3 regions of the Geobacillus sp. FSL W8-1251 genome follow, and region 3 is predicted to be linked to each of the others. Evidence: a T-box and tRNA genes for the amino acid it is inferred to sense, from the RefSeq annotation. Region 3 holds a T-box; the other regions hold tRNA genes.
The links. The T-box of region 3 lies ahead of thrS (threonine--tRNA ligase). A T-box ahead of a tRNA ligase gene usually reads a tRNA of that ligase, here a tRNA-Thr.
Positions count from the first base shown of each region.

Region 1: it has a tRNA-Thr gene. The T-box ahead of thrS (threonine--tRNA ligase) is inferred to sense a tRNA for this amino acid. The anticodon was not compared.
Region 2: it has a tRNA-Thr gene. The T-box ahead of thrS (threonine--tRNA ligase) is inferred to sense a tRNA for this amino acid. The anticodon was not compared.

Region 1 covers NZ_JBBOUF010000001.1:1,464,430-1,474,876, forward strand. The annotation lists gene NSS88_RS07645 (CdaR family protein) at 1-1,226, opposite strand, end outside; gene cdaA (diadenylate cyclase CdaA) at 1,219-2,040, opposite strand; gene rsiW (anti-sigma-W factor RsiW) at 2,113-2,724, opposite strand; gene sigW (RNA polymerase sigma factor SigW) at 2,739-3,302, opposite strand; gene NSS88_RS07665 (IS4 family transposase) at 3,563-4,696, shown strand; gene rocF (arginase) at 4,761-5,660, opposite strand; tRNA gene NSS88_RS07675 (tRNA-Ala) at 5,801-5,873, opposite strand; tRNA gene NSS88_RS07680 (tRNA-Gly) at 5,879-5,950, opposite strand; tRNA gene NSS88_RS07685 (tRNA-Lys) at 5,955-6,030, opposite strand; tRNA gene NSS88_RS07690 (tRNA-Gln) at 6,325-6,399, opposite strand; tRNA gene NSS88_RS07695 (tRNA-Glu) at 6,507-6,578, opposite strand; tRNA gene NSS88_RS07700 (tRNA-Thr) at 6,588-6,663, opposite strand; tRNA gene NSS88_RS07705 (tRNA-Asn) at 6,671-6,745, opposite strand; rRNA gene rrf (5S ribosomal RNA) at 6,904-7,020, opposite strand; rRNA gene NSS88_RS07715 (23S ribosomal RNA) at 7,309-10,236, opposite strand.
Region 2 covers NZ_JBBOUF010000001.1:73,217-83,663, reverse strand. The annotation lists gene parE (DNA topoisomerase IV subunit B) at 1-737, opposite strand, end outside; gene NSS88_RS00420 (CoA-binding protein) at 913-1,332, opposite strand; gene NSS88_RS00415 (ABC1 kinase family protein) at 1,447-3,123, opposite strand; gene NSS88_RS00410 (phasin family protein) at 3,175-3,474, opposite strand; gene NSS88_RS00405 (MBL fold metallo-hydrolase) at 3,828-4,676, shown strand; tRNA gene NSS88_RS00400 (tRNA-Ile) at 4,906-4,979, opposite strand; tRNA gene NSS88_RS00395 (tRNA-Tyr) at 4,998-5,079, opposite strand; tRNA gene NSS88_RS00390 (tRNA-Thr) at 5,090-5,162, opposite strand; tRNA gene NSS88_RS00385 (tRNA-Ser) at 5,457-5,549, opposite strand; tRNA gene NSS88_RS00380 (tRNA-Leu) at 5,567-5,649, opposite strand; tRNA gene NSS88_RS00375 (tRNA-Ala) at 5,656-5,727, opposite strand; tRNA gene NSS88_RS00370 (tRNA-Val) at 5,732-5,806, opposite strand; rRNA gene rrf (5S ribosomal RNA) at 5,816-5,932, opposite strand; rRNA gene NSS88_RS00360 (23S ribosomal RNA) at 6,046-8,973, opposite strand; gene NSS88_RS00355 (IS701 family transposase) at 9,708-10,447, opposite strand, start outside.
Region 3 covers NZ_JBBOUF010000001.1:2,357,107-2,367,553, reverse strand. The annotation lists gene rplT (50S ribosomal protein L20) at 1-174, opposite strand, end outside; gene rpmI (50S ribosomal protein L35) at 200-400, opposite strand; gene infC (translation initiation factor IF-3) at 414-992, opposite strand; ribosomal protein L20 leader region at 988-1,119, opposite strand; gene thrS (threonine--tRNA ligase) at 1,333-3,276, opposite strand; T-box leader at 3,326-3,551, opposite strand; gene ytxC (putative sporulation protein YtxC) at 3,598-4,473, opposite strand; gene dnaI (primosomal protein DnaI) at 4,760-5,692, opposite strand; gene NSS88_RS12440 (replication initiation and membrane attachment family protein) at 5,704-7,095, opposite strand; gene nrdR (transcriptional regulator NrdR) at 7,201-7,662, opposite strand; gene NSS88_RS12430 (hypothetical protein) at 7,730-8,128, opposite strand; gene speD (adenosylmethionine decarboxylase) at 8,255-8,629, opposite strand; partial or broken gene NSS88_RS16770 (glyceraldehyde 3-phosphate dehydrogenase NAD-binding domain-containing protein) at 8,929-9,837, opposite strand; gene coaE (dephospho-CoA kinase) at 9,954-10,447, opposite strand, start outside.

The DNA.
Region 1 (10,447 bases), 890 kb from region 3:
GCTTTGTCGCGAATATGGACCATCGCCGTTTCCGCCGACGGTTGCCATTGGACTTGTTTAGGGTGGTTCCATTGAATGGGAACTTGATGTTCGCCGGTGTCAAGTCCACCGACATCGACATACAAACGAATATCGTCTTTTGTCAACCCGCGGACGACATCGGGCGGACCGACAAGGCGGACCGTAATTTTGCCTTCAAGCGGTTTGACAAATTCAGCTTTGTATGAATCCGGCAAGCCGACGACAGCGATCGGCACGTCTTTCCACGTTTGCGTGACGTCTTTTTCCACATCAATATGGACCTTGATTTTGTCTGGGTTGACGCTTTTTGCGCCATCAGGGAGCGGAGCGTCAAGTTCTACCGTCGCATCATCCGTAATATCGTCCAAATCAACGGTCAATCCTTCCAGCTTGTCAATATGGTTCAACACTTCCTTCGGTCCATAAATCGTCACTCGATCCGGCTCCGGCGTGATGCTGACAAGATGCACACCATCCGGCAACTCCCCAGTTGTTCGCACTTGAACCGGCACCGTCTTGCTCGGGCTTTTCACCGGCACGGTTACTTCCACCGACGATGGCTCTGGCTCAATATCCAACTCATTTCCCCGTCGATCGTACACCCGAACGCGCGCTTCTCTCGTCAGCGTTTCCGTCGCCCCATCTAAGTCGACGATGGCTTTGACAAACGCAATCTCGTCGATTAGTTCCTTCGCCCCGGTAATCGTCACGGCATCTGGTTTCACAGTCGGTTCTCCAACGGAATAGCCATCCGGCATTTTGTTTCGATTGAAAAATTCAACACCGACAGGAAACCGTTTCGACACTTTTTCACGAATCGTCACTTTGGCCGAGGAAGGCTGAATCGTCACTTTCAACTTGTCAGAGATGTCCCTGTATTTGATCGGCACCGTGTATGTCCCTAACGGCAATTCCGTTAAATCGACATACACCTCGAAATTTCGCTGCAGAGCCGTCGGTTTGACAATGCTGGCCGGCCCTTGGAGCGTAACGTTCACGTATTTCGGGACGCCAGATACGACCAAGTTGTCTTCATCATAGTAAGCGACCACCGGAATATCGATCAACGTTTCCGTATCTTCCTGGCCAAACGTGTTGCGCGTTTCACCGGTTTTCGCCCCGACATTGGCTGACATATACAGCATAATCGCCAGCAATAAGGAGACAACGCGAATAAACCAAGGATGGTCCATCAACTTATCCATGTTTCTTCCCCCTCCATTGCCAACGGGAAGAAGCGGGCGCCTTCGTCGCTGGAGCAAGTTCGCCGGTCAACAGCTCCCGAAACTCATCGATCGTTAAATCGCGGTGCAGCTCGCCGTTTTTCGTCAACGATACTGCTCCCGTCTCTTCCGACACGACGACGGTGACGCTGTCCGTCACTTCGCTGATGCCGAGCGCCGCCCGATGGCGTGTTCCGAGCTCTTTCGAAATAAACGGACTTTCCGATAATGGTAAATAACAGGCCGCCGCAGCGATTTGGTTTTTTTGAATAATGACCGCCCCGTCATGAAGCGGCGTGTTCGGAATGAAAATATTAATGAGCAGTTCCGACGACACATGAGCGTTTAACATAATGCCGGTTTCGATATAATCGTTCATTCCGGTTTCCCGCTCAATGGAAATCAGCGCGCCGATGCGTCGCTTCGCCATATACTCGGTCGCTTTGACAATGGCTTCCACCATTCGCATCCGCTCTTCATCTTCATTGACCGTATTGCGGGTGAACAGCCGTCCGCGGCCGAGCTGCTCCAGGGCGCGCCGCAATTCTGGTTGGAAAATGATGATGATCGCGAGAAATCCCCAAATGATCGCCTGATCCATCAGCCATTGCAACGTCGTCAATCCGAGGTAATTGCTCACGAAACGAACCAAAATAATTAAAAAAATGCCTTTTAACAGCTGAATGGCCTTCGTCCCGCGAATCATCATGATCAACTTGTAAATCACATACCAAACGACAAGGATATCAACCACTTTTAACAAATATGACACGATGGGGAGCTCTCCGAAGGACATCTTCACACTTCCTTTATCTCTAATTCCAATCTGTTGATGGCCACGGAAAAAGCCATCGAACGATGGCTGCCATCATTCAATCGATTGGAGCGCACGATTGAACCTTTCTTTAATATTATACCAAATCCATTCAAACACTTGATTAATTTCCTCCACTTCCCCTGTCACTTGCCCGGCGGACGCCATATATTTCTTTCCATGGATCACAGTCACGTCCCCATCAACCGTTCCTTCAATCCGAATCGAGCCATTGCGGACGACAATATCCCCTTTGACCGTTTCTCCTTTCGGCACGATGACAGTATGATCGCGGATGATGACATGTTCATCAGCTGAGACGGAAAACGCGCCTCTTTCCCCCCATGAAGAAGCTAAGCTGCCGAAAGTGAGCGCTAAAAACAACGAGGCAGCCGTAAGCAGCGGGTGGCGATGCAGGAAGCGGCGCAGCCGCGCGGTCTTTCTCTCTTTCGGCATCGCCTCCATAACCTTGGCTGCAAACGACGACGGCGGCGCAACGTGGGCGGCATATTGGAGGAAAGCAACCGTCTTTTTCAGCTCGTGAAAATGGGCAGCGCACGCAGCGCACGAACGCAAATGTTCTTTCAGCTGCTGCTCTCCTTCTGGCTGGAGATCTCCATCAAAATAGCTGTGCATGAGCAACACGATTTCTTTCGGACATTCCATAGTCTCCCACCCTCTTATAAATGACCCAATTGCCTGCGCAACGCTTCGCGGCCGCGATGCAGCCGCGTTTTCACCGTGCCGACCGGCAACCCTAAAATCTCGCTGATTTCTTGCAACGACAAATCTTCCATATATTTCAACACGATCACGCTCCGGTATTTTTCCGGCAACTGCTCAATCGCTCGCTGCACCGTCTCTTGCAGCTCCAGGCTTTCCACTGCCTCCTCCGGGGATGTTTCGAGGGAAGGAAGCTGAGCCTGCATCGTCAACCCGTCCGTGCCTCCGACCTCTTCATCTAAATACACGTCCGGCTTCCGTTTCCGCAATTTATCGATCGTCAAGTTCGTCGCGATCCGGTACAGCCAAGTGGAAAACTTCATTTCAGGATTGTACGTATCAATATGGATGTAGGCGCGGATGAACGCCTCCTGCGCCGCATCTTCCGCCTCATGCCGATTGCCCAACATTCGATAGCAAAGGCGGTAAATCTTGTCCTTATACAAATCGACAAGATCCGCGTATGCGTTTTGATCCCCTTTTTGGATCGCCTTAATTCTCTTTTTAATAAATAGATCCATAAAATACAATACCCCCGCCTCACGGCTTACTGTATATTACGGCGCTCGATCAAGAAAAGTTTCATGCAACATATTTATTGTATCATACAACTGAAAAAGAGGAGACACCAAACAAATGGCAGCCCCTCTTTCACAAACAGCGGGAACAAATCATCATCAGGCGTGTTGATTATCCAATAAAATCCAAAGGGTATAGAAAAAAGAGCACCTTTCCTGTAGAATGTGAGTAGCAACACAAACAAACCCAGGAGGTGCTCTCTATGAACAAGCATACCACACTCCCGAATTTGATGCAAAAACTTGTTTCGGATGAAGAGATTCAACTGATTGCCGAAGCGGTTGGGTATCGTGATTCGTCTCGAACCTTTACGTTGCGCGAGTTGATTCACTTCTTCCTGCTGGCCGCCATGCATCAATGGAAAAGCTTTCGCCACGGAGCCGATGTGGGGCCTCTGTATGGATTGCCGCGATTCCATTATTCCACAGTATCCAAGAAAGCGAAAGAAGTTCCCTATGACATCATGAAACGCTTGTTGGCGTTGATCATTTCCAAGTGCAACCGCCAAACCCGCCGTTCGCTTCGGTTTCCCAAACCGCTTCGGGTGGTGGATTCGACGACCGTCACGGTCGGGAAAAACCGCCTCCCATGGGCTCCGTATCACGGCGAACGCGCCGGAGTGAAGCTGCACGTCGCGTATTCGCCGGAATCCTCGTTGCCGGCAGACGTGGTGGAAACCATCGGACTGCGTCATGATGGCCCGGTGGGAGAACAGTTGACGAACGCTCAACAAGTGCTCGTGGAAGACCGGGCGTATTTCAAAATCGAACGCCTCGATCGATTTGTGGAGCAGCATCAGCTCTTTGTCATTCGGATGAAGGACAACATCGAACTTCATCAGAAAAAAAGCTTGAACCGCCTTCCGAGCGCATCTTCATCGGTTCAAGCCGACTTCACGTGCCAGTTGGGAACGAAACAATACCGCTCCACCAAGCGTCACCGGGTAGTGATCTTTCGAGATGCGAATGGCCGCGACATTCGGGTCGTGACGAACCTCTTCCATGCGTCTGCGGAAACCATTGCCGACATGTACCAACAACGTTGGACTGTTGAGATCTTTTTCCGTTGGGTGAAGCAATATCTGAATGTCCCGACCTTGTTTGGCACGACGGAAAATGCGGTATACAACCAACTGTTTGCGGCGTTCATCGCGTATGTGTTGCTGCGATGGCTGTATGATCAAACCAAAAAACGGACGAACGTCTCTCTTTCCTTCATTTCGTTTGTTCGCCGTTTTTTCTCTGGGCAGCTTCCTCTCGATTGGAAATCCGGGATGGCCGCTGCTTTGTTTGAGTATGCCCAAATTTATGGAAGGCGTATGTCTAATTTTGGATAATCAACACTCGTGAATCATCATCATATCCGTAAATCCCGCAACCAACCCTCTTTGCTCACATGCATTAAATGAGTTTTTCACCAAACAACGACCCCATCAGCGCTACAGCCACTGATGCTGTTTTGTTCCGCTCATCCAAGATCGGGTTCACTTCGACAAATTCCGCTGAAGTGATGATTTGTGCTTCGGCCAGCATCTCCATCGCCAAATGGCTTTCGCGGTATGTCAATCCTCCAATGACAGGCGTTCCGACTCCTGGTGCGTCGCTTGGGTCAAGGCCATCCAAGTCAAGCGACAAATGAACGCCATCCGTTCGTTCTTTTAAATAGGTGATCGTTTCTTCCATCACCCTTGTCATTCCGAGCCGATCAACCTCATGCATCGTGTAAATTTTGATTCCTTTTTCGCGAATAAACTTCTTCTCCCCTTCATCAAGGGAACGGACGCCGATCAACACGACATGTTCCGGCTTGATTTTGGGGCTGTATCCGCCGATTTGCGTCAGCGCCGGATGGCCAAACCCGAGGCTCGCCGCCAGCGGCATGCCATGAATGTTTCCAGACGGCGACGTTTCCTCGGTGTTGACGTCGCCGTGCGCGTCATACCAGATCACTCCAAGCCGCTCATAATGTTTCGCCACCCCGGCAAGCGTGCCAATGGCGATGCTATGGTCGCCGCCCAGCACAAGTGGGAAGCGCCCCCGCTGAACGACTTGGTCAACCGCCGCCGCGAGTTTCTCATTCGCATCCGCAACCGCTTTCAAATTGCGCAACCGTGAATCTCCTTGCTCGTGCAACCGCTCTGCTTTCCCAATTGGAATATCTCCCAAATCTTCAATATCGTAATGAAGACGTTCCAGACGTTCGATGATGCCTGCATAACGCATTGCGCTCGGCCCCATATCAACGCCGCGGCGTGTCTGCCCTAAATCCATCGGAACCCCGATAATTGAAATTGGCTTCATGCTGTCTCCCACTCCTTTCGTTACGTCTTTATTGTAGAGGAAAGAAAGGGGATGACTCAACTTGACAAAATTTTGAATATTTATACCGATATAACAAAAAAGAGCAGACTGCTTGTGGTTGTCAAGCAGTCTGCTCTTGATGGAGCCTATCGGGATCGAACCGATGACCTCCTGCGTGCAAAGCAGGCGCTCTCCCAGCTGAGCTAAGGCCCCGCCCAAGCGGAAGACGGGACTCGAACCCGCGACCCCCACCTTGGCAAGGTGGTGTTCTACCACTGAACTACTTCCGCGCTATGGTGAGCCATGGAGGACTCGAACCTCCGACCCTCTGATTAAAAGTCAGATGCTCTACCTACTGAGCTAATGGCTCATGGTTAGGTATACACTCACAGTGAACGATGCCCCTTCCTCTACAAGCTTATTCGAAGATGTCAGATGCGTCGGGACAACTCGTAGCCAACTCGATGATGCAACGCTCGTTGCTCTACCTACTGAGCTAATGGCTCATGGGTTCAATAACACTCCGAGACAACGATGCCCCTTCCTCTACTAGCATATTCGAAGATGTCAGATGCGTCGGGGCAACTCGAAGCCAACTCGATGATGTAACGCTCGTTGCTGAACTAATGACCCATAGCATGTAAATTTTATGTACAAAAAATAATGGCTGGGCTAGCTGGATTCGAACCAGCGCATCACGGAGTCAAAGTCCGTTGCCTTACCGCTTGGCTATAGCCCAACGCTGTGAAACGATTCGATATCCGGTAATTATTATGTCACTGTTGCCATGTGGCTATACATTTTCAAATCAACCGCCCTTCGAAGGGCGGTTGATTTGAACGAAAGTGACCCGTACGGGATTCGAACCCGTGTTACCGCCGTGAAAGGGCGGTGTCTTAACCACTTGACCAACGGGCCAGTGAGAAATGGAGCTTCCAACCGGGCTCGAACCGGTGACCTCTTCCTTACCATGGAAGTGCTCTACCTACTGAGCTATGGAAGCATAAAAATGGCTCCGCAAGTAGGATTCGAACCTACGACCTACCGGTTAACAGCCGGTTGCTCTACCGCTGAGCTATTGCGGAATGATGAATAAACTATATGTCATGCACATCTTCTCAATGTGCTTGTTGCCTCTTCCTCTGCCAGCCAATTCATAAGGAGTCAGATACATCGGGACAACTCAAAGTAAATTCAACGATGCTAAAGCTCGTCGCTGAGCTATTGCGAAGTGAATAACATTGCCTAGCAGCGACCTACTCTTGCAGGGGCGCTGGCCCCAACTACCATCGGCGCTGGAGGGCTTAACTTCCGTGTTCGGGATGGGAACGGGTGTTTCCCCTCCGCTATCACCACTAGGCAATGGATGATCGATTTGCTTTAGACAATAATTATTATATCCACCTTGCTTTATTTGTCAACAGGAAGTTCATTCCTTCAAAACTAGATAACCGTTTCAGGAAGAAGCCGGGGCGCTTTCACTTTTCATTGTCTAGCTCCGGCTCGCCGCCGCTCGCCTGCGCTTTTCGCTGTCTAGTTCCGGCCGCCATCGGCTCGCGACGCTTCGGTCCTGCTGCGGCGGGCTAAGCCCGCTCGCAGGCCCTCCAGCGCGCCTCGCCGATAAGCAGGCGGCCTCCACTTTTCTTGTTAGGTTAAGCCCTCGATCGATTAGTATCCGTCAGCTCCACGTGTCGCCACGCTTCCACCTCGGACCTATCGACCTCGTCATCTTCGAGGGATCTTACCCGCCTGACGCGGTGGGAAATCTCATCTTGAGGGGGGCTTCACGCTTAGATGCTTTCAGCGCTTATCCCGTCCGCACATAGCTACCCAGCGGTGCCCCTGGCGGGACAACTGGTACACCAGCGGTGCGTCCATCCCGGTCCTCTCGTACTAAGGACAGCTCCTCTCAAATTTCCTGCGCCCGCGACGGATAGGGACCGAACTGTCTCACGACGTTCTGAACCCAGCTCGCGTACCGCTTTAATGGGCGAACAGCCCAACCCTTGGGACCGACTACAGCCCCAGGATGCGATGAGCCGACATCGAGGTGCCAAACCTCCCCGTCGATGTGGACTCTTGGGGGAGATCAGCCTGTTATCCCCGGGGTAGCTTTTATCCGTTGAGCGATGGCCCTTCCATGCGGAACCACCGGATCACTAAGCCCGACTTTCGTCCCTGCTCGACCTGTCCGTCTCGCAGTCAAGCTCCCTTGTGCCTTTGCACTCTCCGAATGATTTCCAACCATTCTGAGGGAACCTTTGGGCGCCTCCGTTACCTTTTGGGAGGCGACCGCCCCAGTCAAACTGCCCGCCTGACACTGTCTCCCACCCCGCTAAGGGGTGCGGGTTAGAACTTCAATACCGCCAGGGTGGTATCCCACCGCCGCCTCCACCGAAGCTGGCGCTCCGGCTTCCCAGGCTCCCACCTATCCTGTACAAGCGATACCAAAATTCCATATCAGGCTGCAGTAAAGCTCCACGGGGTCTTTCCGTCCTGTCGCGGGTAACCTGCATCTTCACAGGTAGTATAATTTCACCGGGTCTCTCGTTGAGACAGCGCCCAAGTCGTTACACCTTTCGTGCGGGTCGGAACTTACCCGACAAGGAATTTCGCTACCTTAGGACCGTTATAGTTACGGCCGCCGTTTACTGGGGCTTCGGTTCGCACCTTCGCTTCCGCTAAGCGCTCCCCTTAACCTTCCAGCACCGGGCAGGTGTCAGCCCCTATACGTCGCCTTTCGGCTTCGCAGAGACCTGTGTTTTTGATAAACAGTCGCTTGGGCCTTTTCACTGCGGCTCGTTCGGGCTCTTCACCCAAACGAGCACCCCTTCTCCCGAAGTTACGGGGTCATTTTGCCGAGTTCCTTAACGAGAGTTCTCCCGCGCGCCTTAGGATTCTCTCCTCGCCTACCTGTGTCGGTTTGCGGTACGGGCACCTCTTCCCTCGCTAGAGGCTTTTCTTGGCAGTGTGAAATCGGGGACTTCCGGATGACTCCGTCGCCATCACCGCTTGGCCTTACAATCCGCGGATTTGCCTACGGATCAGCCTTGCGGCTTGGACAGGCTCTTCCAGCCGCCTGCTCGCCCTATCCTCCTGCGTCCCCCCATCGCTCAAACGGGAAGGAGGTGGTACAGGAATCTCAACCTGTTGTCCATCACCTACGCCTTTCGGCCTCGGCTTAGGTCCCGACTAACCCTGAGCGGACGAACCTTCCTCAGGAACCCTTAGGCTTTCGGCGCAGAGGATTCTCACCTCTGTTTTCGCTACTCATACCGGCATTCTCACTTCTAAGCGCTCCACCAGTCCTTCCGGTCTGGCTTCAACGCCCTTAGAACGCTCCCCTACCGATGACCAACGGTCATCCCGCAGCTTCGGCGGCACGTTTAGCCCCGGTACATTTTCGGCGCAGAGTCACTCGACCAGTGAGCTATTACGCACTCTTTAAATGGTGGCTGCTTCTAAGCCAACATCCTGGTTGTCTTTGCAACTCCACATCCTTTTCCACTGAACGTGCACTTTGGGGCCTTAGCTGGCGATCTGGGCTGTTTCCCTCTCGACCACGGATCTTATCACTCGCAGTCTGACTCCCGGGCATAAGTCGTTGGCATTCGGAGTTTGACTGGGTTCGGTAACCCGATGAGGGCCCCTAGCCCAATCAGTGCTCTACCTCCAACACTCTCCATCCCGAGGCTAGCCCTAAAGCTATTTCGGGGAGAACCAGCTATCTCCAAGTTCGATTGGCATTTCACCCCTACCCACACCTCATCCCCGCACTTTTCAACGTGCGTGGGTTCGGGCCTCCAGCCGGTGTTACCCGGCCTTCACCCTGGACATGGGTAGATCACCTGGTTTCGGGTCGACGACGACGTACTTTTCGCCCTGTTCAGACTCGCTTTCGCTGCGGCTCCGCCTCTTCGGCTTAACCTCGCACGCCATCGTCACTCGCCGGTTCATTCTACAAAAGGCACGCCATCACGCATGAACGCGCTCTGACTACTTGTAGGCACACGGTTTCAGGTTCTCTTTCACTCCCCTTCCGGGGTGCTTTTCACCTTTCCCTCACGGTACTGGTGCACTATCGGTCACTAGGGAGTATTTAGCCTTGGGAGATGGTCCTCCCTGCTTCCGACGGGATTTCCCGTGTCCCGCCGTACTCAGGATCCGCTCGGGAGGGAACGAAGTTTCGACTACAGGGCTGTCACCTTCTCTGGCCGGCCGTTCCAGACCGGTTCGTCTACCCCGTTCCTTTCTCACTCCCACAATGAGCGGTCCTACAACCCCAAGAGGCACGCCTCTTGGTTTGGGCTGTTCCCGTTTCGCTCGCCGCTACTCAGGGAATCGCGTTTGCTTTCTTCTCCTCCGGGTACTAAGATGTTTCAGTTCCCCGGGTGTGCCCTCCATGCCCTATGGATTCAGGCATGGATACTGCCCCATTACGGACAGTGGGTTCCCCCATTCGGACATCTCCGGATCAACGCTTGCTTACAGCTCCCCGGAGCGTTTCGGCGTTTGCCCCGTCCTTCATCGGCTCCTAGTGCCAAGGCATCCACCGTGCGCCCTTTCTAGCTTAACCTACAGCGCTCTCGGCTTCTTCCTTATTGTCTAGCGTCGGCTCGCCGCCGCTCGGGGTCAAATAACCTTCGCCTTCCGGGTGCAAGCACCCTTGCAGGCGAAGAACATTTGCCCATCGCGGCGACCCGCGAGCCTCCGCTTTTCCGGTTATCTAGTTTTCAAGGAACGAGACTGCTTCTTGAATTTGCTTCTCTGCAGTCTTGCGTCGAGGA
Region 2 (10,447 bases), 2.3 Mb from region 3:
CCAGCAAAATACACAACCGGGTGGAGCACATCTTTCTCCTCATTCAAATAGGCCACAAACGCTTCAATCCCGTTTTCGTAATGGAACACCTCCCGCATGCCGGTCCGTTCGTCAACGAGTTCGATTTTCAACCCTTTCAGCAAAAACGCCGATTCGCGTAGCCGTTCACTCAATGTTTCATAATCGAAGACCGTCGTGCTGAAAATCGTTGGGTCCGGCTTAAATTGAATGATGGTTCCGGTTTTGTTCGTTGTGCCGATTTTCTCTAGCGTCGTCACCGGTTTGCCTCCATGCTCAAACCGCTGCCGGTACATGAAGCCGTCGCGATGAATCGTGACGACCAGCCATTCTGATAAGGCGTTGACAACCGACGCCCCGACTCCGTGCAGGCCGCCGCTCGTTTTATAGCCGCCCTGGCCGAACTTGCCCCCGGCATGGAGCACCGTCAAAATGACTTCCGGCGTCGGCTTGCCAAGCTTATGCATCCCGACCGGCATGCCGCGCCCTTCATCAAGGACGGTGATGCTGTTGTCTTTATGTATTTGCACCAAAATGTAATTTCCATATCCGGCCAACGCTTCATCGACCGAGTTGTCGACGATTTCATAAACAAGATGATGCAACCCGCGGCTGTCGGTGCTGCCGATGTACATCCCCGGCCGCTTCCTCACCGCCTCAAGCCCTTCTAACACTTGAATGGCATCTTCGTTATAGTCATGTATCGCTTGCTTTGCCACAAGCCCACCCCTTTCTGCCAAAACAAGAACATCTGTTTCTGTTTTATTGTATCATAAAATGACCAGCTGTCCATTGTCTTTTGACACCGCTTGACAAAATCGGACAACGGCGCCTGAAAAACGAAAGGACCATCTTAGAGAAGATGGCCGTTTCGTCAATGGCGCGCTTTGCCTGTTACGGGCGTTTCGTGAGCGCGTGTTCTACTTTAATGCAGCGATCCATAATCACCGTATAGCCTTTTTCCTTTAAAAACGCGTATGCTTCTTCATTGATGACGCCAAGTTGCGCCCAAAATACGTCCGCATCGATTTGCACAAACTCGCGGGCGAGCTCCGGTAAATGTTCGGAACGGCGAAACACATCGACGATATCGACATGTCCTTCGATATCCGTCAGTTTGTCGACCGCTGGAATGCCTTCCCATTCCTCGATCATCGGATTAACCGGAATGATTTCGTATCCGGCGTCTTTCATCGCCTTCGCCACCATATACGACTCGCGCTCGGGATTGTTGGACAAGCCGACAACGGCAATCCGCTTCGCCTTGCGCAAAATGTCGCCGATTTCTTCCCGGCTTGGGTTGACAATGGGCATCGGGTTTCCTCCTTCCCTCTTTGGTTTTGCAGTACTTGTTTCGCGATCGAGAAAGAAAAATCCTTCTATGAGACAGAAAATGGTTTAGCCCTTTTTAACATTGTGCAACAAACGCTAAAACTTTCCCGAACGAAAAATCGAGTAAAGCAGCCAACCAAAAAGAAAAGCGGACACACCTAATCCGATTTCAACAGCAGGAATTTTCCATAGCAGCATCGACTGCCGTCCGAACGATGAAGCGATCATCATGCCAGCCATGACGATGCTCCACGAAAGAAGAACGATGCTAATGGACAGTCGGTTCGTAATCTGATCGAGCTTCTTTAGCAGCGTTTCCAAATCAGGCGCCGTGATTTCCAATCGAAGCTTGCCATGCCGCATCATTTTCGTCCATTCCTTTACGCTGTCCGGCAAGCGAAGCAGCCATTCACCGTAGTCGAAAATCCGTTTCCACGCCGTTTCCGCCACCCGGTCAGGCCGAAGACGCTCTTTCATCAGCTTTCTCCCAAACGGTTCGGCCACATCCATGATGCGAAACTGCGGGTCAAGCGTCTCCACGACCCCTTCGACCGTCAACAGCGCTTTCCCTAACAGCGTCAAATCGCTTGGGATGCGAATGCCATGGCGAAATGCCACCGAAAGCAAATCCTCGACGGCTTCCCCAAGACTGATCTCACCGAGCGGGACGCGGTAGTATTTCTCCCGCAACTCGTCAATATCATCGCGCAATTTTCCTTCATCGACTCCGTCAGGAACAATTCCTAAACCGTAAATCGCACCCAACACCCCATCCGTGTTTTGCCGCATTAAGGCGATGATGAGTGAAGAAAGATGATGTTTGACATGAGGTCGAAGGCGGCCCATCAAGCCAAAGTCAATGAAGGAAAGCGTTCCATCGTCAAGAACAAATACATTGCCAGGATGAGGGTCGCCATGAAAAAATCCATGCTCAAACATTTGTTGAAAGGTTGCTTCAGCCAAACGCTCGGCGATCGTTTTTAAGGAGTGGCCGTTCGCTTTCAACCGCTCGATCTCCCCGAGTTTGATCCCTTCGACATATTCCATCGTGAGCACTGTTTTCGTCGTATAATCCCAAAACACCTTCGGGACATACACCGACGAATCGCCGGCAAACTGCCGTGCAAACCGTTCCGCATGGCGCGCCTCGACTGTATAATCCAGCTCCTGCCGTAATGAACGCGCCAGTTCATCGACAATCTCAGACAATTGGTAAGTTGCCGCCCAATCGAGACGGCGTTCCGCCAGCACGGCCAAATCTTGCAAAATTTCCAGATCCGTCTCCACCCGCGCAGCGATGTGCGGGCGCTGCACTTTCACCGCCACGGCCTGTCCGGAAGGAAGAACCGCCCGGTGCACTTGTCCAAGCGAAGCGGCAGCGAGCGGCATTTCCTCAAATGAACGAAAGAGTGTTTCCAGCGAACTTCCAAACTCCGCTTCGACAATCCGGCGGACATCGGCAAACGGAAACGGCGGAACTTGGTCTTGCAGCTTTTCGAGCTCACTGATGATCGGAGCGGGAATCAAATCCGGCCGTGTGCTAGCAATTTGCCCGAGCTTCACGAACGTCGGGCCGAGCTCCTCGAGCACAAGGCGGAGCCGCTCCCCAACCGTTTTTCCTTCCTTTTTCCCTTGCTCCGCTCTCCATCGCGGCGGCAACGCAAGAAACGACGAAAAGCCGAGCTCATCGACGATCATCCCGAATCCGTGCCGAAGCAAGGAGGCGGCGATTTCGTGGTACCTTCCGATATGGCGCACCCGTTTTCCGATCATCGAGACATCTCTCCTAAGGCGGTAAAAAGCGAGCGGACAGGCCGCATCGGTTTACTGCCCGCTTTGTTCCTTTTCTTCAAGACGGCGGATTCGCTCCTCGAGCTGCCGCACGTCTTCTTTCGTCGCCAAGTCGAGTTTATCGATCACCTGCTTGATTTGCTCGCGTACAAGCCGCTGTACTTCCGCTTTCCGCGCTTCGGTTTGCTGCTTCCATTGATCGATCACTTCCTTCGATTCATCAAGCGACAACTCTCCTTTTTTGACCAACTCATCGATCAATTTTTCCGCTTGTTCTTTGCTGGCGATCGCAAGCCCAAGCCCGAACGCCAATCCTTTTTTCAAAATGCTCATCCTGTTTTCCTCCTTTCCTTCTTTCCCCTGAATCCGTGACAGCAGCTCATCAAAAGCACCGGAAAACGTAATCATATCAAGGGTTTAGCCCAGTTTCGGATGTTCACTTATTGAGTGAAAAGCAAAAAGTGTGATATTTGTTGATTTATCAAGCTTTCTCAGCAGTTTGAACGCGTTTTTATCACGGATTCAGGTTTCCTTTATAGTACCATTATTTGGCGGGGCATGTCGAGCAAGCGGCCAAAGAGGAAAATGCGGAAGGTGTTTTCCGTTCGAACCTAGCGTTGCATATCCCACTTCTCGATAAGGAATCCTATCGATGGGCTATCCATTCGTGCAAGGAGGGAGTTCCCATGGCAGAGGAACAACTGCACTACGGAGAAGACTATCGTTTCATACCTGCGACGTCAGCAGCGAGCGGCCTCGGAGTCAGCGTGCTGCCCGATTTGTACTACCATACGATCCAAATCGTGAACATTTGCCTTGTCGGCCGCCCGGACGACCGCGCGTTTGTATTAGTCGACGCTGGCATGCCGGGATCAGCCGATGACATTGTTTCAGTCGTGGAAGACCGCTTTGGCAGCGGCAGTCGCCCGCAAGCCATTGTTTTAACCCACGGCCATTTTGACCACGTTGGAGCGATTGTTGAGCTTGTCAAGCATTGGAATGTCCCGGTGTATGCCCATCCGGCTGAACTGCCGTATTTGACTGGAAAGGCGAGCTATCCTGAACCTGACGCTTCCGTCGAGGGCGGCTTCATCGCCAAAATATCACCGTTTTTCCCAAATGAACCGATTCAACTGGGCGATCGCGTTCATCCGCTGCCAGAGAACGGCACCGTTCCGCACTTGCCGGAGTTCCGCTGGATCCACACACCGGGGCACACGCCAGGCCACATTTCGTTATTTCGGCCGCGCGACGCCGCTTTAATCGCCGGCGACGCGTTCGTCACCGTCCGCCAAGATTCACTGTATAAAGTGTTGACCCAACAAATCGAAATCAGCGGCCCACCGCGCTATTATACCATCGATTGGCGCGCCGCCCGCGAGTCGGTGCGCAAGTTAGCCGCACTCTTTCCGTCAGTCGCCATCACCGGACACGGTGCTCCTGTCGCCGGCAAAGAGTTGCGTGAAGGGTTGACAAAACTCGCCCGTAATTTTGACCGTATCGCTACCCCTGATTATGGGAAGTACGTCCATTAGGCAAACGGACTATCGTTCCGTGAACGGCTTCTAGTTTTGTTTGAAGCGGAAGTTTCTCTGCTAAAACCACTTTCAAGTAAAAACCAAGGGAGGGTGTCTGAACGGGGGCACCCTTTCGTTGACATGTGAAAGTTAGAGGATTCTCCATGGAGATGGTAGAGCACATTATGCCTTTAGCGACAACGCAAAAAAGACGACAAGAATCATTCTTGTCGTCCATCATAAGTGATGGGCCTAAGTGGACTTGAACCACCGACCTCACGCTTATCAGGCGTGCGCTCTAACCAGCTGAGCTATAGGCCCGCTTATAAGAAATAAAAATGGAGGGGGACGGATTCGAACCGCCGAACCCAAAGGGAGCGGATTTACAGTCCGCCGCGTTTAGCCACTTCGCTACCCCTCCGTAATCGTGATGCCGACTGCAGGACTCGAACCCGCAACCTACTGATTACGATTCAGTTGCTCTACCAATTGAGCTAAGTCGGCATAAAATAAATGCAAGAAGGTGGCTTATTGTTGTGATCTGTGCCTCTTCCTCTACAAGCTGTTTCGAGGAAGCAGGATGCGTCGAGGCAACTCGAAGCCGACTCGACGAAGCAGCTGCTCGTCTCTACCAATTGAGCTAAGTCGGCATGATAGAAGTAGACCGTGACTCCTTGGCTTCTGTTGTGTCCCTTCCTCTCCCAGCCAATTCGAAGACGCTGGATGCGTCGGGACAACTCGAAGCAAATTCGACGATGCAGATGCTCGTCTCTACCAATTGATCTAAGTCAATATTTATGGCGGAGGAGGAGGGATTCGAACCCCCGCGGGCTGTGACACCCCTATCGGTTTTCGAAACCGACCCCTTCAGCCAGACTTGGGTACTCCTCCATAACTGTTTGGAGCGATGCGGTCGAGAGGACTTGAACCTCCACGGGGTTGCCCCCACTAGGCCCTCAACCTAGCGCGTCTGCCATTCCGCCACGACCGCATACAATGGAGCGTAGGGGATTTGAACCCCTGACCTCTTCGCTGCCAGCGAAGCGTTCTCCCCCTGAACTAACGCCCCATGATGGTGGAGTATACTGGGATCGAACCAGTGACCCCCACGCTGTCAACGTGGTGCTCTCCCGCTGAGCTAATACTCCACGTTCTTTGCCTAGCAGCGACCTACTCTTGCAGGGGCGCTGGCCCCAACTACCATCGGCGCTGGAGGGCTTAACTTCCGTGTTCGGGATGGGAACGGGTGTTTCCCCTCCGCTATCACCACTAGGCAATGGCGACAAGTATTATTATAAGGGAATTGAGCTTATTGTCAAGGACTTTTTTTCATTCCTTCAAAACTAGATAACCGTTTCGGGAAGAAGCCGGGGCGCCTCCGCTTTTCTAGGTTAAGCCCTCGATCGATTAGTATCCGTCAGCTCCACGTGTCGCCACGCTTCCACCTCGGACCTATCGACCTCGTCATCTTCGAGGGATCTTACCCGCCTGACGCGGTGGGAAATCTCATCTTGAGGGGGGCTTCACGCTTAGATGCTTTCAGCGCTTATCCCGTCCGCACATAGCTACCCAGCGGTGCCCCTGGCGGGACAACTGGTACACCAGCGGTGCGTCCATCCCGGTCCTCTCGTACTAAGGACAGCTCCTCTCAAATTTCCTGCGCCCGCGACGGATAGGGACCGAACTGTCTCACGACGTTCTGAACCCAGCTCGCGTACCGCTTTAATGGGCGAACAGCCCAACCCTTGGGACCGACTACAGCCCCAGGATGCGATGAGCCGACATCGAGGTGCCAAACCTCCCCGTCGATGTGGACTCTTGGGGGAGATCAGCCTGTTATCCCCGGGGTAGCTTTTATCCGTTGAGCGATGGCCCTTCCATGCGGAACCACCGGATCACTAAGCCCGACTTTCGTCCCTGCTCGACCTGTCCGTCTCGCAGTCAAGCTCCCTTGTGCCTTTGCACTCTCCGAATGATTTCCAACCATTCTGAGGGAACCTTTGGGCGCCTCCGTTACCTTTTGGGAGGCGACCGCCCCAGTCAAACTGCCCGCCTGACACTGTCTCCCACCCCGATCAGGGGTGCGGGTTAGAATTTCAATACCGCCAGGGTGGTATCCCACCGGCGCCTCCACCGAAGCTGGCGCTCCGGCTTCCCAGGCTCCCACCTATCCTGTACAAGCGATACCAAAATTCCATATCAGGCTGCAGTAAAGCTCCACGGGGTCTTTCCGTCCTGTCGCGGGTAACCTGCATCTTCACAGGTAGTATAATTTCACCGGGTCTCTCGTTGAGACAGCGCCCAAGTCGTTACACCTTTCGTGCGGGTCGGAACTTACCCGACAAGGAATTTCGCTACCTTAGGACCGTTATAGTTACGGCCGCCGTTTACTGGGGCTTCGGTTCGCACCTTCGCTTCCGCTAAGCGCTCCCCTTAACCTTCCAGCACCGGGCAGGTGTCAGCCCCTATACGTCGCCTTTCGGCTTCGCAGAGACCTGTGTTTTTGATAAACAGTCGCTTGGGCCTTTTCACTGCGGCTCGTTCGGGCTCTTCACCCAAACGAGCACCCCTTCTCCCGAAGTTACGGGGTCATTTTGCCGAGTTCCTTAACGAGAGTTCTCCCGCGCGCCTTAGGATTCTCTCCTCGCCTACCTGTGTCGGTTTGCGGTACGGGCACCTCTTCCCTCGCTAGAGGCTTTTCTTGGCAGTGTGAAATCGGGGACTTCCGGATGACTCCGTCGCCATCACCGCTTGGCCTTACAATCCGCGGATTTGCCTACGGATCAGCCTTGCGGCTTGGACAGGCTCTTCCAGCCGCCTGCTCGCCCTATCCTCCTGCGTCCCCCCATCGCTCAAACGGGAAGGAGGTGGTACAGGAATCTCAACCTGTTGTCCATCACCTACGCCTTTCGGCCTCGGCTTAGGTCCCGACTAACCCTGAGCGGACGAACCTTCCTCAGGAACCCTTAGGCTTTCGGCGCAGAGGATTCTCACCTCTGTTTTCGCTACTCATACCGGCATTCTCACTTCTAAGCGCTCCACCAGTCCTTCCGGTCTGGCTTCAACGCCCTTAGAACGCTCCCCTACCGATGACCAACGGTCATCCCGCAGCTTCGGCGGCACGTTTAGCCCCGGTACATTTTCGGCGCAGAGTCACTCGACCAGTGAGCTATTACGCACTCTTTAAATGGTGGCTGCTTCTAAGCCAACATCCTGGTTGTCTTTGCAACTCCACATCCTTTTCCACTGAACGTGCACTTTGGGGCCTTAGCTGGCGATCTGGGCTGTTTCCCTCTCGACCACGGATCTTATCACTCGCAGTCTGACTCCCGGGCATAAGTCGTTGGCATTCGGAGTTTGACTGGGTTCGGTAACCCGATGAGGGCCCCTAGCCCAATCAGTGCTCTACCTCCAACACTCTCCATCCCGAGGCTAGCCCTAAAGCTATTTCGGGGAGAACCAGCTATCTCCAAGTTCGATTGGCATTTCACCCCTACCCACACCTCATCCCCGCACTTTTCAACGTGCGTGGGTTCGGGCCTCCAGCCGGTGTTACCCGGCCTTCACCCTGGACATGGGTAGATCACCTGGTTTCGGGTCGACGACGACGTACTTTTCGCCCTGTTCAGACTCGCTTTCGCTGCGGCTCCGCCTCTTCGGCTTAACCTCGCACGCCATCGTCACTCGCCGGTTCATTCTACAAAAGGCACGCCATCACGCATGAACGCGCTCTGACTACTTGTAGGCACACGGTTTCAGGTTCTCTTTCACTCCCCTTCCGGGGTGCTTTTCACCTTTCCCTCACGGTACTGGTGCACTATCGGTCACTAGGGAGTATTTAGCCTTGGGAGATGGTCCTCCCTGCTTCCGACGGGATTTCCCGTGTCCCGCCGTACTCAGGATCCGCTCGGGAGGGAACGAAGTTTCGACTACAGGGCTGTCACCTTCTCTGGCCGGCCGTTCCAGACCGGTTCGTCTACCCCGTTCCTTTCTCACTCCCACAATGAGCGGTCCTACAACCCCAAGAGGCACGCCTCTTGGTTTGGGCTGTTCCCGTTTCGCTCGCCGCTACTCAGGGAATCGCGTTTGCTTTCTTCTCCTCCGGGTACTAAGATGTTTCAGTTCCCCGGGTGTGCCCTCCATGCCCTATGGATTCAGGCATGGATACTGCCCCATTACGGACAGTGGGTTCCCCCATTCGGACATCTCCGGATCAACGCTTGCTTACAGCTCCCCGGAGCGTTTCGGCGTTTGCCCCGTCCTTCATCGGCTCCTAGTGCCAAGGCATCCACCGTGCGCCCTTTCTAGCTTAACCTACAGCGCTCTCGGCTTCTTCCTTATTGTCTAGCGTCGGCTCGCCGCCGCTCGGGGTCAAATAACCTTCGCCTTCCGGGTGCAAGCACCCTTGCGGGCGAAGAACATTTGCCCATCGCGGCGAAACACTCGCCTCCGCTTTTCCGGTTATCTAGTTTTCAAGGAACAAGCAACTGCTTTTAGTCTTTGAGTCGTTTTTTGACTTCTTGACAGAGGAATCTGGATTTTCCAAATTCACTCTCAAATGCTTTATTAATATATCATTTTTTTGTGATGGATGTCAAGCCTTTCATTCAAACTCCCGAGAATACCATCACAAAAATCACAAGACTTTTCATAACAAACATTTTTCATAGTAACAATAAATGTTTTTGTTTGTCAAGATGCTATTTTTCTCTAAGTCTTTTAGATCGCTCCGTATCTATTGAAGCGACGGTTAGTATAATACTACTAAATTATGCTCAAGTCAACTATTATAGCCGAGTTAATTTTATCCAAATCTTAAGCGGTGTTAGCGACAAGTATATGTTTTTTGAAGAAGCAAGTCTTCAGCTTCCTTATATATCAGTGGTCTAATCTGCCTTGCAGATAAGTTGGTTGTCCGTTCTTACATGAATCATTTCTTGCCATAGACATCGCCGTCTGCGTATAATAGAAAACAAAGACAACATAACTGTAGATGAGCATTTTTCATTACAATAATTTCCATGGTTAGAGAGACAAACAGGGTACCCCTTACGCGATACGGAGCTGTTTTTTGATCACATCAATGGGAATTCCTTGCTTCGCAGCGTCATAAATGAACTCGACGACGCTGTGGTCTTTCCGCGACCGAAGAAGCTCCAGCCCGGTGGAGAGGTTTTGGCGGGATTCGGCGATGCTGTACACGCAGGAGAGCAGCACCACCGCCCAATACCGTTTCACCGCCCGAATGTGGCGAACGCGGTATCCATCCAGCTTCAGTTGATCTTTCGCCTGCCGGAAAAAGCACTCGATCGTCCAACGCTGAGCATAGTAACGCAAGATGTCTTCGTCCCCGAGTTCCCGGTCGGTGCTCAAGATGCAATGAAGATGTTCCGGCGCCATCGGCTGATCCGCCTTCCAAGCCAGCAGCACCACCGCGTCATCGAGGCCATGGATGGCCCCCTCATAGCGATACACGCGATAACGCTCCTGCCCCACCGTGACGAGGCGGGTGTCTTTGGACTCGATATAGCGGGCAAACTGCTTGGCTTGGATGGCGATGCCTTTCGGGTAGAGAATCCGGTTCGTCTTGAGCATCGCGATGACATGGAATCCCTGTTTCAGACAGGCTTCGATGAGCTTTTTGGACGGATACCACGAATCCATGAGCACATACACCGGCTGAGCCCGCTTCACCTTGAGCGAGGAAAGCATCTCGATCGCCAGGTCGATCTTGCTTTTTCCCGCTTTCTTGTCATACAGGCGGAACGCAAATGGGAACGCCTGCGTGA
Region 3 (10,447 bases):
GCGGAAATCGCGCTTCCGTTGACGGCGGTCGCGATACGCATACATGAGCGATTTCATCACTTGCTGGTTCGCAACTCTATATAACGCGTGTTTCGCGCCGAAATAGCCTTTCGCAAGCTTCAATACTTTTTTGCGACGTCTGCGCGTCACTGGTCCACCTTTTACGCGTGGCATAATCGTTCCCTCCTATAGTCGGTCGTTATTTCAAGTTGTCGAGCATTTGGCGAATGCGTTTGAAATCGCCAGGCGAGACAAGCGTCGCTTTGCGGAGATGACGCTTTTGTTTTTTCGTTTTATTGGCAAACAAGTGGCTCGTATACGCATGGCCGCGTTTCAATTTGCCGCTCGCCGTCTTTTTGAACCGTTTCGCCGAGCCGCGGTGAGTTTTCATTTTTGGCATCACAGTTTCCTCCTTACTTGTTGTCGTTTTTCGGTGCGAGCACGAGAAACATGTTGCGCCCGTCCATTTTCGGCGCCGTTTCGACGACCGCGATGTCGGCACACGCTTCCGATAAGCGGTCAAGGACGCGCTGTCCGATTTCTTTATGGGTGATCGCCCGTCCTTTGAAGCGGATCGTCGCTTTCACTTTATCGCCTTTTTCCAAAAACTTGCGCGCGTTGCGCAGTTTCGTGTTGAAGTCATGCTCCTCGATCGTTGGGCTGAGGCGCACTTCTTTCACATTGATGACCTTTTGCTTTTTGCGCGCTTCTTTTTCTTTCTTCTGCTGCTCGAAGCGGAATTTCCCGTAATCCATGATGCGGCAAACAGGCGGTTTGGCGTTCGGCGCCACAAGCACGAGGTCCAAGTTGCGTCTCGCCGCAATTTCGAGCGCTTCCTGCTTCGACTTGATGCCAAGTTGGTCGCCGTTTTGATCGATCAAGCGCACTTCCCGGGCACGAATTTGCTCGTTGATAATGAAATCTTTGCTAATAATGAGCCACCTCCAAGGTTTTTTCCAACTGGCTTGTTTGCCGGCAGAGCCCGCTCTCAACGAAAAAGCGCGGATGCACAAAGCACCCGCGCACGACGTTCGGACAAAAAGTTGGCGAACCGTAACAACCTGCCAACAGCCTTCTTAGCGTCGGTCAGGTGAGAAGCGGGCGCTTCTGCTTTCGTTACAAACAAGCAATCATTCCACTTTATACACTATACCACCTTGGCGATGGCATGTCAAGGAGCGGCTCTTGATAAACACAACGTCCTTTATTATAATGGATTCTCACTTCGTTAGCAAGAGAAAATTTTCAGTTGACCGCAACAATGCGCTCCAGCCTCCGCCTGCGCGCGAAAAAAAGCGGTCCGAAACGCGTCGGACCGCCATAGGTCGTTCCTTATTTCGCCCGTTTTTCCCGCACGTCTTCCGCTAACAAGGCAGCAAATTCATCAAGCCCCATCGTCCGGCTCTCTTTTTCGCCGTAGCGTCGGACGTTGACCGCTCGCTCGGCCGCCTCTTTGTCGCCGACAACGAGCATGTACGGGATTTTTTGCATTTGCGCTTCGCGGATTTTGTAGCCGATTTTTTCGTCGCGCTCGTCGACTTCAACGCGGAAGCCGCGTTCTTTCAGCGTCCGCTGCACGTCATAGGCGTAATCGAGGTGCGCCTCCGGCGACACCGGGATCACCTTGACTTGAACCGGGGCGAGCCATGTCGGGAACGCGCCTTTGTATTCTTCGATCAAGAACGCGACAAACCGCTCCATCGTCGAGACGACGCCGCGGTGGATGACAACCGGGCGGTGCGGCTTCCCGTCTTCGCCGATGTACGTAAGGTCAAAACGTTCCGGCAAGAGGAAGTCGAGCTGCACCGTTGAGAGCGTTTCGTCTTTGCCGAGCGCCGTGCGCACTTGCACATCGAGCTTCGGCCCGTAAAACGCCGCTTCCCCTTCAGCCTCATAGTAGTCGAGACCAAGCTCGTCCATCGCTTCGCGCAGCATTCGTTGCGCTTTTTCCCACATTTCATCGTCGTCGTAATATTTTTCTTTGTCATGCGGATCGCGGTATGACAAGCGGAACGAGTACTCGTCAAGCCCGAAATCTTTGTATACTTCTAAAATCAAGTTGACGACACGTTTAAACTCGTCTTTGATTTGGTCAGGGCGCACGAAAATATGGGCGTCATTAAGCGTCATGCCGCGGACGCGTTGCAAGCCGGTAAGCGCTCCGGACATTTCGTAGCGGTGCATCGTGCCAAGTTCGGCGATGCGAATCGGCAGCTCACGGTAGCTGTGCAGCTTGCTTTTGTAAATCATCATATGGTGCGGGCAGTTCATCGGACGCAGCACAAGCTGTTCATTGTCCATTTCCATCGGCGGGAACATGTTTTCTTTGTAATGGTCCCAGTGTCCTGACGTTTTGTACAGCTCGACGCTGCCGAGCACCGGCGTATACACATGGTCATAGCCAAGCTCGATTTCTTTGTCGACGATATACCGTTCAATGATCCGGCGGATCGTCGCCCCCTTCGGCAGCCAAAGCGGCAAGCCTTGCCCGACTTTTTGCGACGTCGCAAACAGCTCAAGCTCTTTTCCTAATTTGCGGTGGTCGCGCTCCTTTGCCTCTTCGAGAAGATGCAGATAGCGCTCCAAATCTTCCTTCTTGAAAAACGCTGTCCCGTAAATGCGCTGCAGCATTTTGTTGTTGCTGTCACCGCGCCAGTAGGCCCCCGAGATGCTGAGCAGCTTGAATTCTTTGATCTTGCCGGTCGACGGCACGTGCACGCCGCGGCAAAGGTCGAAAAACTCGCCTTGCTCGTAAATGGAAATCGTCTCGCCTTCCGGAATATCAGCGATCAACTCGAGCTTCAACTCATCGCCGATTTCTTCATACAGCCGGATAGCTTCTTCACGGCTCACTTCTTTGCGGACGATATCCAAGTTTTCTTTGACAATGTTGCGCATTTCCGCCTCAATTTTCGGCAAATCGTCCGACGTCAGCTTATGCTCCATATCGATATCATAGTAGAAGCCGTTTTCAATAACGGGTCCGACGCCGAGCTTGACGTTGCGATACAGCCGTTTGATCGCCTGCGCCATTAAATGGGCGGTGCTATGGCGCAAAATATCAAGCGCCTCTGGCATATTTTGGGTGATAATCACCAGCTCGCCGTCCTCATGAAGCGGCGTGCGCAAATCGACGAACCGGCCGTTCAGTTTCCCGGCGATCGCTTTTTTCTTCAGCCCCGGACTGATCGACGCGGCGATGTCTTCGGTCGATGTCCCGCTCGCAAACTCCTTTTGCGCTCCGTCCGGGAACGTGATGCGAATCATGTCTGGCATCGGCAATCACTCCTTTGTCATAATTAAAAAAGAAAAAAACTCCTCCCTCAAAAGGGACGAGTTTTCGTCGTGGTTCCACCCTTCTTCCCATGGCAACACAACGCCATGGCTCAACAACAATAACGGCTAGCCACCGGCGGCAACTACTGGGCGCTCCGTTCGCTGCCGCAGCTCTGAGGGGGTAAGCGCATTTTTCGTGTTAGGAAGGTTCCAGCCGCCGCCTTCCCTCTCTGGAAACCGTAAAAATGCACCCATATCCTCGTCATCGCTTGTCTATGCGGTTATTTATGTACGATATTATAGCGGAACCGAAAAGAAAAATCAAGATTCTTCCCCATTTCCGGCGCTGGCGACAAACAAGCGGGAAAAATCAGCGCGGCGGCGGAGGCGAAGCCGCTCTTGAAACACGTTTTGCAGCGTCTGCACCATGCCGTCATCCGGGTGGTCGGTATACAGCTCAATTTCCGCCGGAGCAAGCGAGACAAGCGGCGCGAGCACCGAAGAATCGATATACATCGGCTGGCTGACGACGAGATGGCGGTCGATCAGCCGTTTCACTTCCGCCGCCGACAGCTCGCGGCGGTGGCGGTCGTAAAACACGAAGTGCGGCGGGTCGTGCACCAAATACAGGCGCGGCCATTGCGGCGTCCGGCCAACCAGGCATTCGCGCAGCATTTGCACGAAAGTTTGATACTCTTGCTCCAATTTGTACTCGTCAATCGCGAGCCCGACATAATGTTCAAGCCGCTCGATGTACGGCTTCAGCCGAAAGGTGACAAACGACGAAAACGAGAAGGACAGCCCGTCGCGAAAAAACGAAGCGCACGCCTCGCGCAGCAGCGCCATGCGCGAAGCAGCAAACTCCGCCCCTTTCTGATAATCGCGCCGTTCACCGTCCAAAAACGAATGGGCGAGCGCCAAAATTTGCTGCTGTTCCTCGCGGTCGCGAAAATAAAAGACACCGGAAATGATCGACAACAACAGCCGGTCTTCGAGGACAGACTGCACAAATGCAGTCATGGCTGGTATGATATACGTCTCGAGCACGTGCTTCTCATCGCCGTATATGTAAACCGCCACGATCTTGTTTCCGTCGTAAGCGGCGTGAAACAGCGGACAGGCATCCCGTTTCCGTTCATTCAGCAGCCAAAACAGTTTCTCCGCCTCGCTTGCCTTGTCAAAATGGATTTCGATCACCCGCTGTCCCCCCTTCTCCGAGATCAACACTTGGTTTATATATATGGGGACAATCAGCTGTTTAGACTAAAAAAGCGCAAAACGTCCAACGTTTCCCGCCTACAGGGATGCGCCGCTCGGCGGCTGCGGCGGACGGAGCGCACAGACATTCGCAACGGGTTCATTCGCCAAGATGCCCCGCTCCTTGGCGGCTGGCGGAGAATGCATCCTTTCCGCCCCAGCGCAGAAAAACGGCGCCCCCTTGCGTCAGGGGACGCCGTAAGCGCGCCGTTTGACCGCTTATCCATCATTCGCGGCGGTTTGGCCCGGTAATTTCAACCGGGTGCGCGAGTGAGCGGATCCGCTCCATAATGCGGGCGGCTTTCACTTTTTCTTCCTCGCCGCGCTGCGAATACGTCAAATGGTGGGCGAGCTGCTTCATATCAAAGTTGGAGGTGAAAAAGGTCGGCAAATTTTCAAACATCCGGTATTGCAAAATTGGGCCGAGCACATCGTCGCGCACCCAGCTCGACATCGCCTCCGCTCCAAGGTCATCGAGCATGAGCACCGGCACTTTTTTCACATAATCGAGCTTTTCGTTCATCGTCTGATCTTGCAATGAATGCTTCAGCTCTCGAAACAGCTCCGGCACATAGACGATGAGCGACGGAATGTTCCGTTTCGCCAGTTCATTGGCGATCGCCCCGAGCAAATACGTTTTGCCGACGCCGAACGACCCGTACAAGTACAATCCTTTCATTTTTTTCCCCGGCTCGTACTCCGTCACGAACTTCTCTGCAAACTGGATGGCTTTAATGCGCCCATCGTCGCTAAGATCCACATCCGACAGCGAAGCTTGCAAAATTTCCCGCGGCACGAACATGCTTTGAATGAGCGCTTCCTGCCTTCTCCGTTCATCATCTTGCACTTTTTTCGGGCAGCGGTCGTATTCAACGTCAATTCGCCCGCCGGCGACCACCAAGTTCGGATGATACCCCGGCAACATATTTGGGCATTGCTCGAGCCCTGGGCACTGGCGGCAATGGCCATGTTGCTCGATAAATTCGTACAGCTTCATTAAACTTCGGTCCACCGCATCGCGCGACAGCTGCTGCTCGTGCGCCTGCAAAAACGGCTGCACGTCCGGATGCGTCAAAATATAGCGCCGCATTTGTTCATAGCGCCGCCGGAACCCTTCGTTTCCGAACAGCCGCTGCAACAGTTGATTTACTCGTTCCATCGCCTTTACACCTACGATCCATCACGGTATTTTTTCAGCCGTTCCTCGAGCTCTTTGCGCGCCTGTTCCACATCAAAGTCGTCATCATCCGGTTGGCTGTAATCCATGTTCAGCCAGTCGGGGACGATTTCAGTGCGCACGACTTTGCGCACTGTCCGCGTCCCTTTTTCTTTTTCATTCGCCCAGTTTTGGTACGTCTTTGCTTCCTCTTTAGCCAGCTCCATCGCCTCTTTGACGGTGCGCACCTTTTTGCGCGCCCAATGGCTGGCGATTTTCTCGACATATTTTTTCGATAGTTTCATATTCGTCCGCAGCATGACGTAATAAATCAGCACATTGACGACGCCCGGAAGAAGCTGCTGTTGAAACATAATATCTTCGATCAATTGCAAATCGGCGAGCGACGGCTCCGCTCCCCCGGAAATTTCCTTCAGAAGCTGGCGCGGGGAGATCGTCTCGAGCTGCTTCATCAACGCCTCCTCTTTTGTGCGTGGCTCGATGTATTCCATCGTCCGGTAAGCGAGCGGCTGCACCCGTTCGACAAGGCGCGGGGCGGCGCCGCCGTGCTCGATCTCATACCACTCCCGGGCCGCCCGGCGCAGGGCGTCAATGTCAATCTCGTATGCCGGATCGATGACGCCGAGGACAATTTTTTGCATTTCCAGCGGCGGGATGCCGTACAAAAATGCCAACTTTTTGATCGCTTCTTTCACTTTCGCGGTTACGGCCCGGCGCGGCACCATCTGTTTCGACAAGCCAGCAAAAAAAAGCTCAAAATCAAACACGCCATCATCGAGCGCATACGACGCCTCGTCCCGCCCCATGTGCACTTTTCCATCCGGCGGCTCGAGCTCGCGCCCGGCCTCTTCATTGAATCCCGCGACGATTTGTTCAGCATGAACGGACGAAAATACGTCCGAAAACGCGCGCGTCACCCGGGTGAACTTTGTCTCATCCACAACCGGGCAGGCAAAACAGTCATTCAGCTGGGCAAACATATGACGGCCGACTTGCCGGTACAAAAAGACGCCGAGCATTTCGTCGCGGAAAAATTGATCCGGCGCCAGCGGCGGGCGCAGCTCATACACAAACTGCTTCGGCTCTTCCGCCTCGGGGGCGTGGACGTACGTATTCAGCAGCCCGATGCCTTCGAGCTTCAGCCGCTCGCTGTAAATGTCCGGCAGACCGCACTGCATGAGCGCCATAAGCCGATGGTGGGTCGCTTCCCGGCCGCCAAGCAGCTCGAGCTCCCCCCAAAGCGTCATATATAAGGCGAGCGCACGATGGCCGATCAGCGGCTGATACAGCATAGTCAACACTTTTCGGTCCGCATCGTGCAGCGCAGTGCGGCTTTGCACCATATACCGATCAACGGCCAACAACTCTTTCCAATGGTGTGGCATCGCTCCGACCTTCCATTCTGCCATATTCGTTTCCATCCACCTCTCGCCTTCCCGGCCGAAAAATAAGCTGAAAAAAGGGCCTGCCGCATTCCCGCTCGAGCCCTTTTACCGTTGTCCTTTTTTAATCAGCTCTTTTAGCTCTTCGATAAATACGTTGATATCTTTAAACTGCCGATAGACGGAAGCGAAGCGGACATAGGCCACCTCATCGATGCGCGACAGCCGCTCCATGACCATTTCGCCGATCGTTTCGCTTTTTACTTCCGATACGCCTTGGCTGCGCAGCTCGCGCTCGATTTCCTGCGTCACTTTTTCCAATTGCTCAAGCGCCACCGGCCGTTTTTCACACGCTTTGATCAAACCGCGCAAAATTTTTTCCCGGCTGAACTCCTCGCGCGTCCCTTCTTTTTTGACGACAATCAGCGGCGGTTCCTCGACCCGCTCAAACGTCGTAAATCGATAGTGGCATTGTTCGCACTCGCGCCGGCGGCGAATCGAGCGGCCTTCTTCGGCCGGGCGCGAGTCAAGCACGCGCGTGCCTTGGTGATGGCATGACGGACATCGCATAACATCCACTCCGTTCCTCTTCTTATCTTCTATCATACCGGAATGGCAGATGGCAGACAAGCCATAGTCAGCTATTGAGGCCAGAACCGATATACGGCAGGCGGCCGTCAAGCTTCCGGTATAACTCAAGGATGACCGCCCGGCTGCGGCCAAAATCAAACGGCAAGAACTTTGTCTCGGTCGTCACCGAAAAGTCCACCGCCGTTTCAAACGGGCGGACGGAAATGACGGTGGCGACGATAAACAGCTTGGGGCCGCGCCGCGTTTGGGCGCAAAGCTCGCCGCGCTCTTCGGAAACGGAAAGCAGCTCGGCGTCAGGCAGCGAAGCGAGCAGCTCTTTCACCGCGTCGATGACAGCGCGGTGGGCCGCTTTGTAGTAATGGCTCCGGAGCTCGGCGTCCTCATGGTTTTCCCGCGTTTCGCAATGGTTCGTCAACGCATACTTCAACTTTTTCCACATGCTCATAGCCACGTCTCCCTAATCGTTCTTTTTTTCACCATCATACCATGATTTTGGCCGCCATGGCACCCGCCGAAAGCGTAAAAAAAGGAGCGTCCTGTTTACGCTCCTTTTGCTTCCGTTGTTATGGAATTACAGCGCGTGCGCCTTTTTCACTTCAATCGGGCGCATGCCGCGCGGCAGCTCAATCGTTTCCCGCATTTGCGCGCCAAGCTTTTCGGCGATGTAATCCGCGGCGATGGTCGGGTCTAAATGGCCGCATGTATACACATCAATGCTGGCATAGCCGTGTTCCGGAAACGTATGAATCGTTAAATGGGATTCGGAAATAATGACGACCCCGCTTACGCCTTGCGGAGCGAATTTATGGAACGCGACTTCGCGAATTTCCGCTCCCGACTTTAATGCGGCGTCTACAAACGTTTTTTCAATAAAGTCCATATCGTTCAGTTTGTCAAAGTCGCATCCCCAAAGTTCCGAGATAACGTGACGACCCATCGTATCCATGCGAAAGTCCCCCTTTTAACCAATTTTCTCAAATAAAAAACAGATTTGTAGGTTGCAAAATGGCATGTATAACTACCACGGGGGAAAGTTAGTCCTAAGAGGTCCTAACCCTTTAAGTAGTCACATTACCTTTGCCGTTAAGAAGTTCACGAAACATAGTATACTTTGTTTAGGGGGTTTTTGCAACAGGCTTTTTTAATTTTTCGCATGCCAAAAGGAAAAAGCGCCCACACCGCCACACGGGCGGATCGGACGCTTTGCGCATCTTTTCACGATTGCGAGATTGGAAGAAAAACTGCTTAAGCGCTCACATGAAGACGCTCATTCATTTTGGCGGCGACAAGGCTGGCCAAGTCGACGACGCGGCACGAATAGCCCCACTCGTTGTCGTACCAGGCGAGCACTTTCACTTTCCGGCCGTCAATCACCATTGTCGACAAACCGTCAATGATCGCCGAATGCGGGTTCATGCGGGTTCGTGTTGAAATCGATCGACACAAGCGGCTCCATCGTGAAATCCAAAATGCCTTTCAGCGGACCATTGGCTGCGCGGAGAAGAGCTTCGTTCACTTCCTCGACCGTCACATCCCGCTTGACGTCAACGACCAAATCGACAAGCGACACGTTCGGCGTCGGAACGCGCAACGCCATGCCATGAAGCTTTCCTTGTGAACTACCCACCACCTACACTTCGCTTAGAGGTGGGGGCTTCAAGCGACTTGTGTGTGTTCGCTGAACGGTAAGCCACACACAAGAACCCTTTACGCTTCCCTTCGTTCCGAAGGTGTCCGTTCTAGCCATATTCTATCCTATTCGTTGGCTAACGCCAACCGAAATTCATCTCCCACTTTCACTGGTGCTGGCGCACCTTCACGTTTAGAAGTAGGAGACTTCTTTCGGAGGGAAGTTAAATTTGCCGGTCGCTTCAATCACAATATCAATATCAAGCTCTTTCCACGGCAATTGTTGCGGTCGCGCGAGTTCAGCAATTCCACCTTTTTGCCGTTGACAAGCAATCCGTCTTCCAAAGCGGCGACATCGCCGTCGAATTTGCCGTGGTTGGAGTCGTATTTCACCAAATGGGCTAACGTTTCCGGCGGATAGCTAGCATTCACCGCCACAATTTCAAGGTCGGGAGGATTGATGGCTCTCCGGAATACCATCCGTCCAATTCGTCCGAATCCGTTAATCGCCACTTTCGCCTTCATTCACCTTGTTCCCTTCTCATATATGTTATACTATTTATTTTAATCCACATAAATAGTATATCATATTTTTGTGAAATACGGAGAGCAAAATCAATAAAACGCAGCAAAAAAGACGCCTATTTTCCCAAGGCGTCCCATTGATGCAAAATGGCCAGCAACTGCCGGCGTGTCTCTTCGATCGTCCCGTTGTTGTCAATCACCGCATCGGCCCGTTTCACTTTTTCCGCCATCGGCCACTGGGAGCGGATGCGGGCGAGCGCTTCCTCTTCGGTGAAACCGTTGCGCGCCATGAGCCGGCGGAGCTGAACGTCATCGTCGACGTACACAACAAGCACTTTATCCACCCAATGAGTCAGCCCGCTTTCAAATAACAGCGGAATATCTAGGACGACGGTCTTCGCTCCGGAGCGGATGTGCGCTTCTTTTTCAGCCAGCATTTTTTTCCGCACCGCTGGGTGAACGATGGCGTTGAGCACTTTCCGCTGTTGTTCGTCGTTAAAGACGATCGCCCCGAGTTTGGCTCGGTCGATTTCGCCGTCCGCCCGCAAAATGCCCGGACCGAATGCAGCGACGATTTGCCGGTACGCCTCCTCCCCCGGGCGGACGACGG